One region of the Pantoea agglomerans genome, then DNA from elsewhere that is predicted to be linked to it. Evidence: predicted binding sites of a transcription regulator. Region 1 holds the regulator's gene; the other holds the start of a gene.
What was found. Region 1 encodes PhoB, which activates phosphate uptake and scavenging genes when phosphate is short. Its sites were predicted from a motif close to CTGTCATAAAACTGNCNNAT; they were not measured.

Region 1 (4,022 bases):
CTGCTGAGGTTGCCGGTGAGCATGGCAGGCTGAGGCGCCGCCGCCAGCGTCAGCGCGGGCGAGAAGAGTGAGAGCAACAGCAGCAAGGCGCGCATGAGAGGTTCCATTAACGGTTAATGGACGGCATTCTCCTGCAATCCCGCGCTGACGATCAACCTCGACGGCAGCGTAAAGGTGAAGCAGGTCTCTTTATTGGGAATGCTGGTGATCTCCAGCCGCGCATTATGGTGGCTGAGGGCGTGCTTGACGATCGCCAGCCCCAGCCCGCTGCCGCCGGTGGCGCGCGAGCGCGCCTTATCTACGCGGTAGAAGCGCTCCGTCAGGCGCGGCAGATGCTCCGCCGGAATGCCCGGCCCGTTGTCGCATACCCTGAACTGTGCGCCCTGGCGGCTGCGCAGCCAGCTGATATCGATGCGCGTGCCCTCTGGCGTATGGTTTACCGCGTTATAGACCAGGTTAGAGAGGGCGCTGCGCAGCTGATCGTCATCGCCGAGCACCTTGAGATGGGGATCGGTATGGAAATGGATCTCATGGCGGCCGCTGCTCAGCGTCTCCGCTTCGCGCTGCAGCAGATGCAGCATCATCGGCACATCCACCGTCTCTTTCATGTCGAGAGCCGGCGCGGCCTCAATGCGCGACAGCGTCAGCAGCTGGCGCACCAGGCTGTCCATGCGGCGCGTCTGCTCCTGCATAGTCTGCAGCGCCTTGCCGCGCGAGCGCTCGTTCATCACCGAGTCGTTCATCATCTCCAGATAGCCCTGCAACACCGTCAGCGGCGTGCGCAGCTCGTGACTGACGTTGGCGAAGAAGTTGCGGCGCGCCCCCTCCAGCTGGTGCATCTGCGTCACGTCGCGCGCCACCATCAGCCACTGCCCTTCGCTGTAGGGCATGATGCGAAACTCCATATGGTGCTGGTTATTGAGGATCAGGGTGAGCGGCTTGTTGAAATCGCGCTGGCGAATATAGCGGGAGAATTCAGGGTAGCGCAGCAGGTTGAGGATGTTCTGGCCGTTATCTTCCGGCCAGCGCAGGCCAAGATGCTGCTGCGCCAGGCCATTACACCAGAAAATCGCCCCCTCTTCCGTGGTGAGCACCACCGCGTCGGGCAGCGTCTCTGCGCCGCTGCGAAAGCGCTTGATCAGGTTACCCAGCTCGCGCCGCCGCCGCCGGTTGCGCAGCTGCATCTGATAGAGCCCGTAAAACAGCGGCTCCCAGCTCGCCCGTCCGGTGGGCGGCGTCATGGTGCGATCCACCCACAGCCAGTGCGACAGCCGCATCAGATTATAGAAATGCCACAGCAGCACCCCCAGCACGCTGGCCAGCAGCAGCCAGGGCAGATAGCCGAAAATTAAACCGATAATCAGCGCCGGCAGGCAGGCCAGCGCCAGCTCGGAAAGCAGTCTCTTCCAGGAGAGTCGTTCCAGCACGGTAAAGGCTCCGTTTAGTAGCGGGCGGAGAAACGATACCCCGTTCCGCGAACGGTTTGAACCATGCGATCGTGGCCGGACACCTCCAGCGCCTTACGTAAGCGGCGAATATGCACGTCGACGGTGCGATCTTCCACATAGACATTGGTGCCCCAGACGTGGTTCAGCAGCTGCTCGCGGCTGTAAACGCGCTCGGGGTGGGTCATAAAGAAGTGCAGCAGCTTATATTCGGTCGGGCCCATCTCCAGCGGCGTCGAGGCCGACATCACGCGGTGCGACGAGGGGTCGAGGCTCAGCCCCTGCATCTCGATGACCTCCTCCACCGCCATCGGCGAAATGCGGCGCATCACCGCTTTGATGCGCGCCATCAGCTCTTTCGGCGAGAAAGGCTTGGTGATGTAGTCATCGGCGCCCACCTCCAGACCGCGTACGCGATCTTCCTCTTCGCCGCGCGCCGTCAGCATCATCACCGGAATATCGCGCGTCAGGGCTTCGCGCTTGAGGTGCTTGATAAACTGAATACCGCTGCCGCCCGGCAACATCCAGTCCAGCAGAATAAGATCTGGCCAGGGCTCAATCAGTTTCCCTATCGCGCTGTCATAATCCTCCGCCTCGATAGGCTGGTAGTCGTTCTGCTCCAGCACGAAGCACAACATTTCACGGATAGGGGCTTCATCTTCCACAACCAAAATGCGCTTAGCCATTGTAACTCCTGCTGATGTGACTGCTGTCACCGTTATATGCGGCGCCATTATGCGTCAGATTTATGACACTTTTATGAAAAACATAGCCGCTTAATCAGCGCGTTAACACTGCTTTATGACAGCCGGCGCGGCTTTTTTCGCTTTTGCGCCATAGCCGGTATAATCGTCCGGCAAATCGTTACGGCAGGGAGTTTTATGCGCATCATTCATACCGCGGACTGGCACCTCGGTCAGTTTTTTTATAACAAGAGCCGGGCGGCCGAGCACCAGGCCTTTCTCGACTGGCTGCTGGCGCGTATTGAGGAGCATCAGGTCGATGCGCTGATCGTCGCGGGCGATCTTTTCGACAGCGGCACGCCGCCGAGCTACGCGCGCGAACTCTTTAACCGTTTCGTGGTGGCGCTGCAGCCGACCGGCTGCCAGCTGGTGGTGCTGGCGGGCAACCACGACTCGGTCGCCACGCTTAACGAGTCGCGCGCCCTGCTCGCCTGCCTGAATACTCAGGTGATCACCACGCCGCAGGCGGATCATAACCTGCTGCTGCTGCGCGACCGCGCCGGCGAACCGGGCGCGCTGCTCTGCGCCATTCCCTACCTGCGGCCGCGCGATATTCTGCGCAGCCGGGCGGGCCAGTCGGGGCGTGAGAAGCAGCAGAGCCTGCTGGAGGCGATTGCCGCCCACTACCAGCGCAGCGTTGACGCGGCGCGCGCGCATCCGCTGGCGCTGCCGGTGATCGCCACCGGCCACCTTACCACCGTCGGCGTCAGCAAAAGCGATTCGGTGCGCGATATCTATATCGGCACGCTCGACGCCTTTCCCGCGTCGGCTTTTCCCGACGTCGACTACGTGGCGCTGGGCCATATCCATCGCGCTCAGCGCGTCGCCAACAGCGACCATATCCGCTACAGCGGTTCGCCGATTCCGCTCAGCTTCGACGAGCTCGGCAGCGAGAAAAGCGTCTTCCTGCTGGAGCTGGACACCCGCGGCCTGCGCGCCGTAACGCCGCTGCCTGTTCCGCAGTTTCAGCCGATGAAGATGCTAAAAGGCTCGCTGGCAGAGATCGAGGCGCAGCTGGCTCCCTTCGCCGACCATCAGGGTGAAAAGCCGGTATGGCTCGATATTGAGGTTACCACCCAGGAATTTCTCAGCGATCTGCAGCGTCGGGTCGAAGCGCTGACCGCCGGGCTGCCGGTTGAAGTGCTGCTGCTGCGCCGCAGTCGCGAACAGCGCCAGCACAGCCTGGCGCAGCTGAAAAACGAAACCCTGAGCGAACTGAAAGTGGAAGAGGTCTTCGCCCGCCGCATCGCGCTGGCGGAGGATATCGATGCGCCTCAGCATGCGCGCCTCAGCGCCCTGTTCCGCTCAACCCTCGCCTCGCTGGAGGAGAGCGAATGAAAATTCTCACGCTGCGCTTTAAAAACCTGAACGCGCTGAAAGGCGAATGGTTTATCGACTTTCGCACCGAGCCCTTCGCCAGTAACGGCCTGTTCGCCATTACCGGCGCAACCGGCGCAGGCAAAACCACGCTGCTCGACGCCATCTGCCTGGCGCTCTATCACCAGACGCCGCGCCTCGGCGTACTGTCGCAGACGCAAAACGGGCTGATGACCCGTGACACCGCCGAATGCCTCGCCGAAGTGGAGTTTGAGATCAAAGGCGAAGCCTGGCGCGCCTTCTGGAGCCAGAACCGCGCGCGCGGCGCGGCCGACGGCAAGCTGCAGGCGCCGCGCGTTGAGCTGGCGCGCTGCGTCGACGACAAAATCTTCGCGGACAAGGTTAACGACAAATTAAAACTGATCGAGTCACTGTCGGGCCTCGACTTCGAGCGCTTTACCCGATCGATGATGCTGTCGCAGGGACAGTTCGCCGCGTTCCTTAACGCGAAGCCCGG
Region 2 (4,022 bases), 1.0 Mb from region 1:
CGTTATCCCGCAGCTGCGCGGCGCCTATGGCATGGTGATCATGGACAGCCGCGATCCGTCGCTGCTGGTGGCCGCACGCTCCGGCAGCCCGCTGGTGATTGGCCGCGGCGTTGGCGAGAACTTTATCGCCTCTGACCAGCTGGCGCTGCTGCCGGTGACGCGCCGCTTTATCTATCTGGAAGAGGGCGATATTGCCGAGATCAGCCGTCGCGACGTCACTATCGTCGATCGCGCGGGCAACGCGGTGCAGCGCGCCGAGATTGAATCGAACGTACAGTATGACGCGGGCGATAAAGGCATCTATCGCCACTATATGCAGAAAGAGATTTACGAGCAGCCGATGGCGATCAAAAACACCTTAACCGGTCGTTTTAGCCACGGCGAAGTGGATCTCAGCGAGCTGGGACCCAATGCAGAAACCCTGCTGAGCCAGGTTGAGCATATTCAGATCATCGCCTGTGGCACCTCCTACAACTCCGGTATGGTGGCGCGCTACTGGTTCGAATCGCTGGCGAATATCCCCTGCGACGTCGAGATCGCCTCTGAATTCCGCTATCGCAAATCTGCGGTGCGTAAAAACAGCCTGCTGATCACCCTGTCGCAGTCTGGCGAAACGGCCGATACGCTGGCGGCGCTGCGTCTTTCCAAAGAGCTGGGCTACCTCGGCTCGCTGGCAATCTGTAACGTGGCTGGCTCTTCGCTGGTGCGCGAATCCGATCTGGCGCTGATGACCAAAGCGGGCACCGAAATCGGCGTCGCCTCAACCAAGGCGTTCACCACGCAGCTCACCGTGCTGCTGATGCTGGTGGCGAAACTGGGCCGCCTGCGCGGTATGTCGGCCGAGCTTGAGCACGATATCGTGCATGGCCTGCAGGCGCTGCCGAGCCGCATCGAGCAGATGCTGGCGCAGGACAAACGCATTGAGCTGCTGGCGGAAGATTTCTCCGACAAGCATCACGCGCTGTTCCTCGGCCGCGGCGATCAATATCCGATCGCCATGGAAGGGGCGCTGAAGCTGAAAGAGATCTCCTATATCCATGCGGAAGCCTACGCCGCTGGCGAGCTGAAGCACGGCCCGCTGGCGCTGATTGACGCTGATATGCCAGTTATCGTGGTGGCGCCAAACAACGAGCTGCTGGAGAAGCTGAAGTCCAATATTGAAGAGGTGCGCGCGCGCGGCGGCTTGCTGTACGTGTTTGCCGATCAGGACGCCGGCTTCAGCGACAGCGACGGCATGAAGATTATCTCCCTGCCGCACGTAGAAGAGGTGATCGCGCCAATCTTCTATACCGTGCCGCTGCAGCTGCTCTCCTATCACGTCGCGCTGATTAAAGGCACCGACGTGGATCAGCCGCGTAACCTGGCGAAGTCAGTGACGGTCGAGTAACCGCTAACGAGCCGCTCTCTTGCTGGAGCGGCTCTTTTTTATCAGTGGACTTTGCGATTAAGGTCGTCAACCGTGCGCTGCAGTTCGCTTATTTGCCGATCCTTATCTTCAAGCTGCTTTGTCAGGCTCTGCTGCTCTCTTTTCAGCTCTTCAACATCTTTTAGTCTTTTCCTTCGATAGATTTCAGCTTCGCTGTATGTGTCATAAATCTGTCATATTTCCTACATTTCACTGTCATCAAACTGTCCTATTTTCCCTCCTGCAGCAATCACTGACTCCAACTACAACGGCTCCGAGCCTGAGATTAACTCCCCTGGAGGGAACATGACACTGATGCGTAGCACCGTAGCCCGAATCCTTACCGCCACTCTTGCCGTAAGCGCGGTTTCTGCCTTTGCAGCCACCGATCTGACGGGCGCGGGCGGGACTTTCCCGGCACCGGTTTATGCCAAGTGGGCAGCAGAATATCAGCAAGCCACCGGTAGCAAAATCAACTACCAGGGCATCGGTTCATCCGGCGGCGTTAAGCAGATCATCGCGAAAACCGTGGATTTTGGCGCGTCAGATGCGCCGATGAAAGATGAAGACCTGCAGAAAAACGGCCTGTTTCAGTTCCCGACCGTTATCGGCGGCGTGGTGCTGGCCGTCAACATCCCGGGCGTGAAATCAGGCGAACTGACGCTTGACGGCAAAACCGTCGGCGATATCTACCTGGGCAAAATCAAGAAGTGGAACGACGCGGCAATCACTAAGCTGAACCCCGGCGTGAAACTGCCAGATACCAACATCAACGTGGTGCGCCGCGCGGATGGTTCCGGCACCTCATTCGTCTTCACCAGCTACCTGGCGAAGGTTAACGAAGAGTGGAACAGCAAAATCGGCAAAGGCAACACCGTTAACTGGCCGGCCGGTCTGGGCGGCAAAGGCAACGACGGCGTCGCGGCGTTTGTACAGCGTCTGCCGGGCTCCATCGGCTATGTGGAGTACGCCTACGCCAAACAGAACAACCTGACCTACACCAAACTGGTGGACGCCGACGGCAAGCCGGTCGCTCCGAGCGAAACCAGCTTCTCTAATGCGGCGAAAGGCGCAGACTGGAGCAAATCCTTTGCGCAGGATCTGACCTTCCAGAAAGGCAATGATGCGTGGCCGATCACCTCTACCACCTTCATTCTGGTCTACAAAGATCAGGCTAACGCCGAGAAGGGCAGCGAAGTGCTGAAATTCTTCGACTGGGCATACAAAAACGGCGACAAAACCGCGAACAGCCTGGATTACGCCACCCTGCCGGATAGCGTAACTCAGCAGATCCGCGACGCCTGGAAAGCCAACATCAAAGACAGTTCAGGCAAAGCGCTCTACCAGTAAGTGAACAACTCCGGCCGGGCGCGCGTCCGGCCAGATCGAGAAGGGCGGCCTCGCGTCGCCCTGATAACCTCTGAAGAATGAGACTTCTATGGCTGCAACGAAGCCGGCATTCAAAGCCCCCGGTAAGCAAGGTGACATGATTTTCGGCGCGCTGGTCAAGCTGGCGGCGCTGATTGTCCTGTTGCTGATGGGCGGCATTATCGTCTCCCTGATTTTCTCCTCCTGGCCCAGCATCCAGAAATTTGGCTTTTCCTTTCTGTGGAACAAAACCTGGGATGCGCCGAACGAAGAATTTGGCGCGCTGGTGCCGATCTACGGCACCCTCGTGACCTCGCTGATTGCGCTGATTATTGCCGTGCCGGTGAGCTTCGGCATCGCGCTGTTTCTGACGGAGCTGTCGCCAGGCTGGCTGCGTCGTCCGCTCGGCACCGCCATTGAGCTGCTGGCGGCGATCCCCAGCATCGTGTACGGCATGTGGGGCCTGTTTATCTTCGCACCGCTGTTTGCCGAATACTTCCAGACGCCGGTAGGCGAGGTGATGTCGAGCATCCCCTTTGTCGGCGCGCTCTTTTCCGGTCCGGCCTTCGGCATCGGCATTCTGGCGGCGGGCGTTATTCTGGCGATCATGATCATCCCTTATATCGCCTCGGTGATGCGCGACGTGTTCGAGCAGACGCCGGTAATGATGAAAGAGTCCGCCTACGGTATCGGCTGCACCACCTGGGAAGTGATCTGGCGCATCGTGCTGCCGTTCACCAAAAATGGCGTGATTGGCGGCGTGATGCTCGGTCTGGGACGCGCCCTGGGCGAAACCATGGCGGTCACCTTTATTATCGGCAACACCTACCAGCTCGACAGCCCTTCGCTGTTTATGCCGGGCAACAGCATCACCTCCGCGCTGGCGAATGAGTTCGCCGAAGCCGAGTCGGGCGTACACGTCGCCGCGCTGATGGAGCTGGGGCTGATCCTGTTCGTTATCACCTTTATCGTGCTGGCCATTTCTAAACTAATGATCCTGCGCCTCGCGAAAAGTGAAGGAGCGCGCTCATGACGACGATTGAACTGCAGGCTCGCGCCGAACTGGACGCGTCACGCCGCAAAATGCAGGCCTGGCGCAGCACCAAAAATAAGATTGCGCTGGCGCTGTCGCTGCTGACCATGGCCTTTGGCCTGTTCTGGCTGGTGTGGATCCTGTTCACTACCGTAACGCGCGGCGTGGACGGGCTGAGCTGGTCATTGTTTACCGAATCGACGCCGCCGCCCAATA

Region 2: the regulator PhoB is predicted to act here: its motif matches at 1,586-1,605, upstream of pstS (phosphate ABC transporter substrate-binding protein PstS).

Annotation. Positions count from the first base shown of each region.
Region 1 is NZ_CP083809.1:3,064,449-3,068,470, forward strand. It holds gene LB453_RS17460 (PstS family phosphate ABC transporter substrate-binding protein) at 1-95, opposite strand, end outside; gene phoR (phosphate regulon sensor histidine kinase PhoR) at 114-1,427, opposite strand; gene phoB (phosphate response regulator transcription factor PhoB) at 1,442-2,131, opposite strand; gene sbcD (exonuclease subunit SbcD) at 2,327-3,526, shown strand; gene LB453_RS17480 (AAA family ATPase) at 3,523-4,022, shown strand, end outside.
Region 2 is NZ_CP083809.1:4,070,977-4,074,998, forward strand. It holds gene glmS (glutamine--fructose-6-phosphate transaminase (isomerizing)) at 1-1,387, shown strand, start outside; gene pstS (phosphate ABC transporter substrate-binding protein PstS) at 1,712-2,755, shown strand; gene pstC (phosphate ABC transporter permease PstC) at 2,844-3,806, shown strand; gene pstA (phosphate ABC transporter permease PstA) at 3,803-4,022, shown strand, end outside.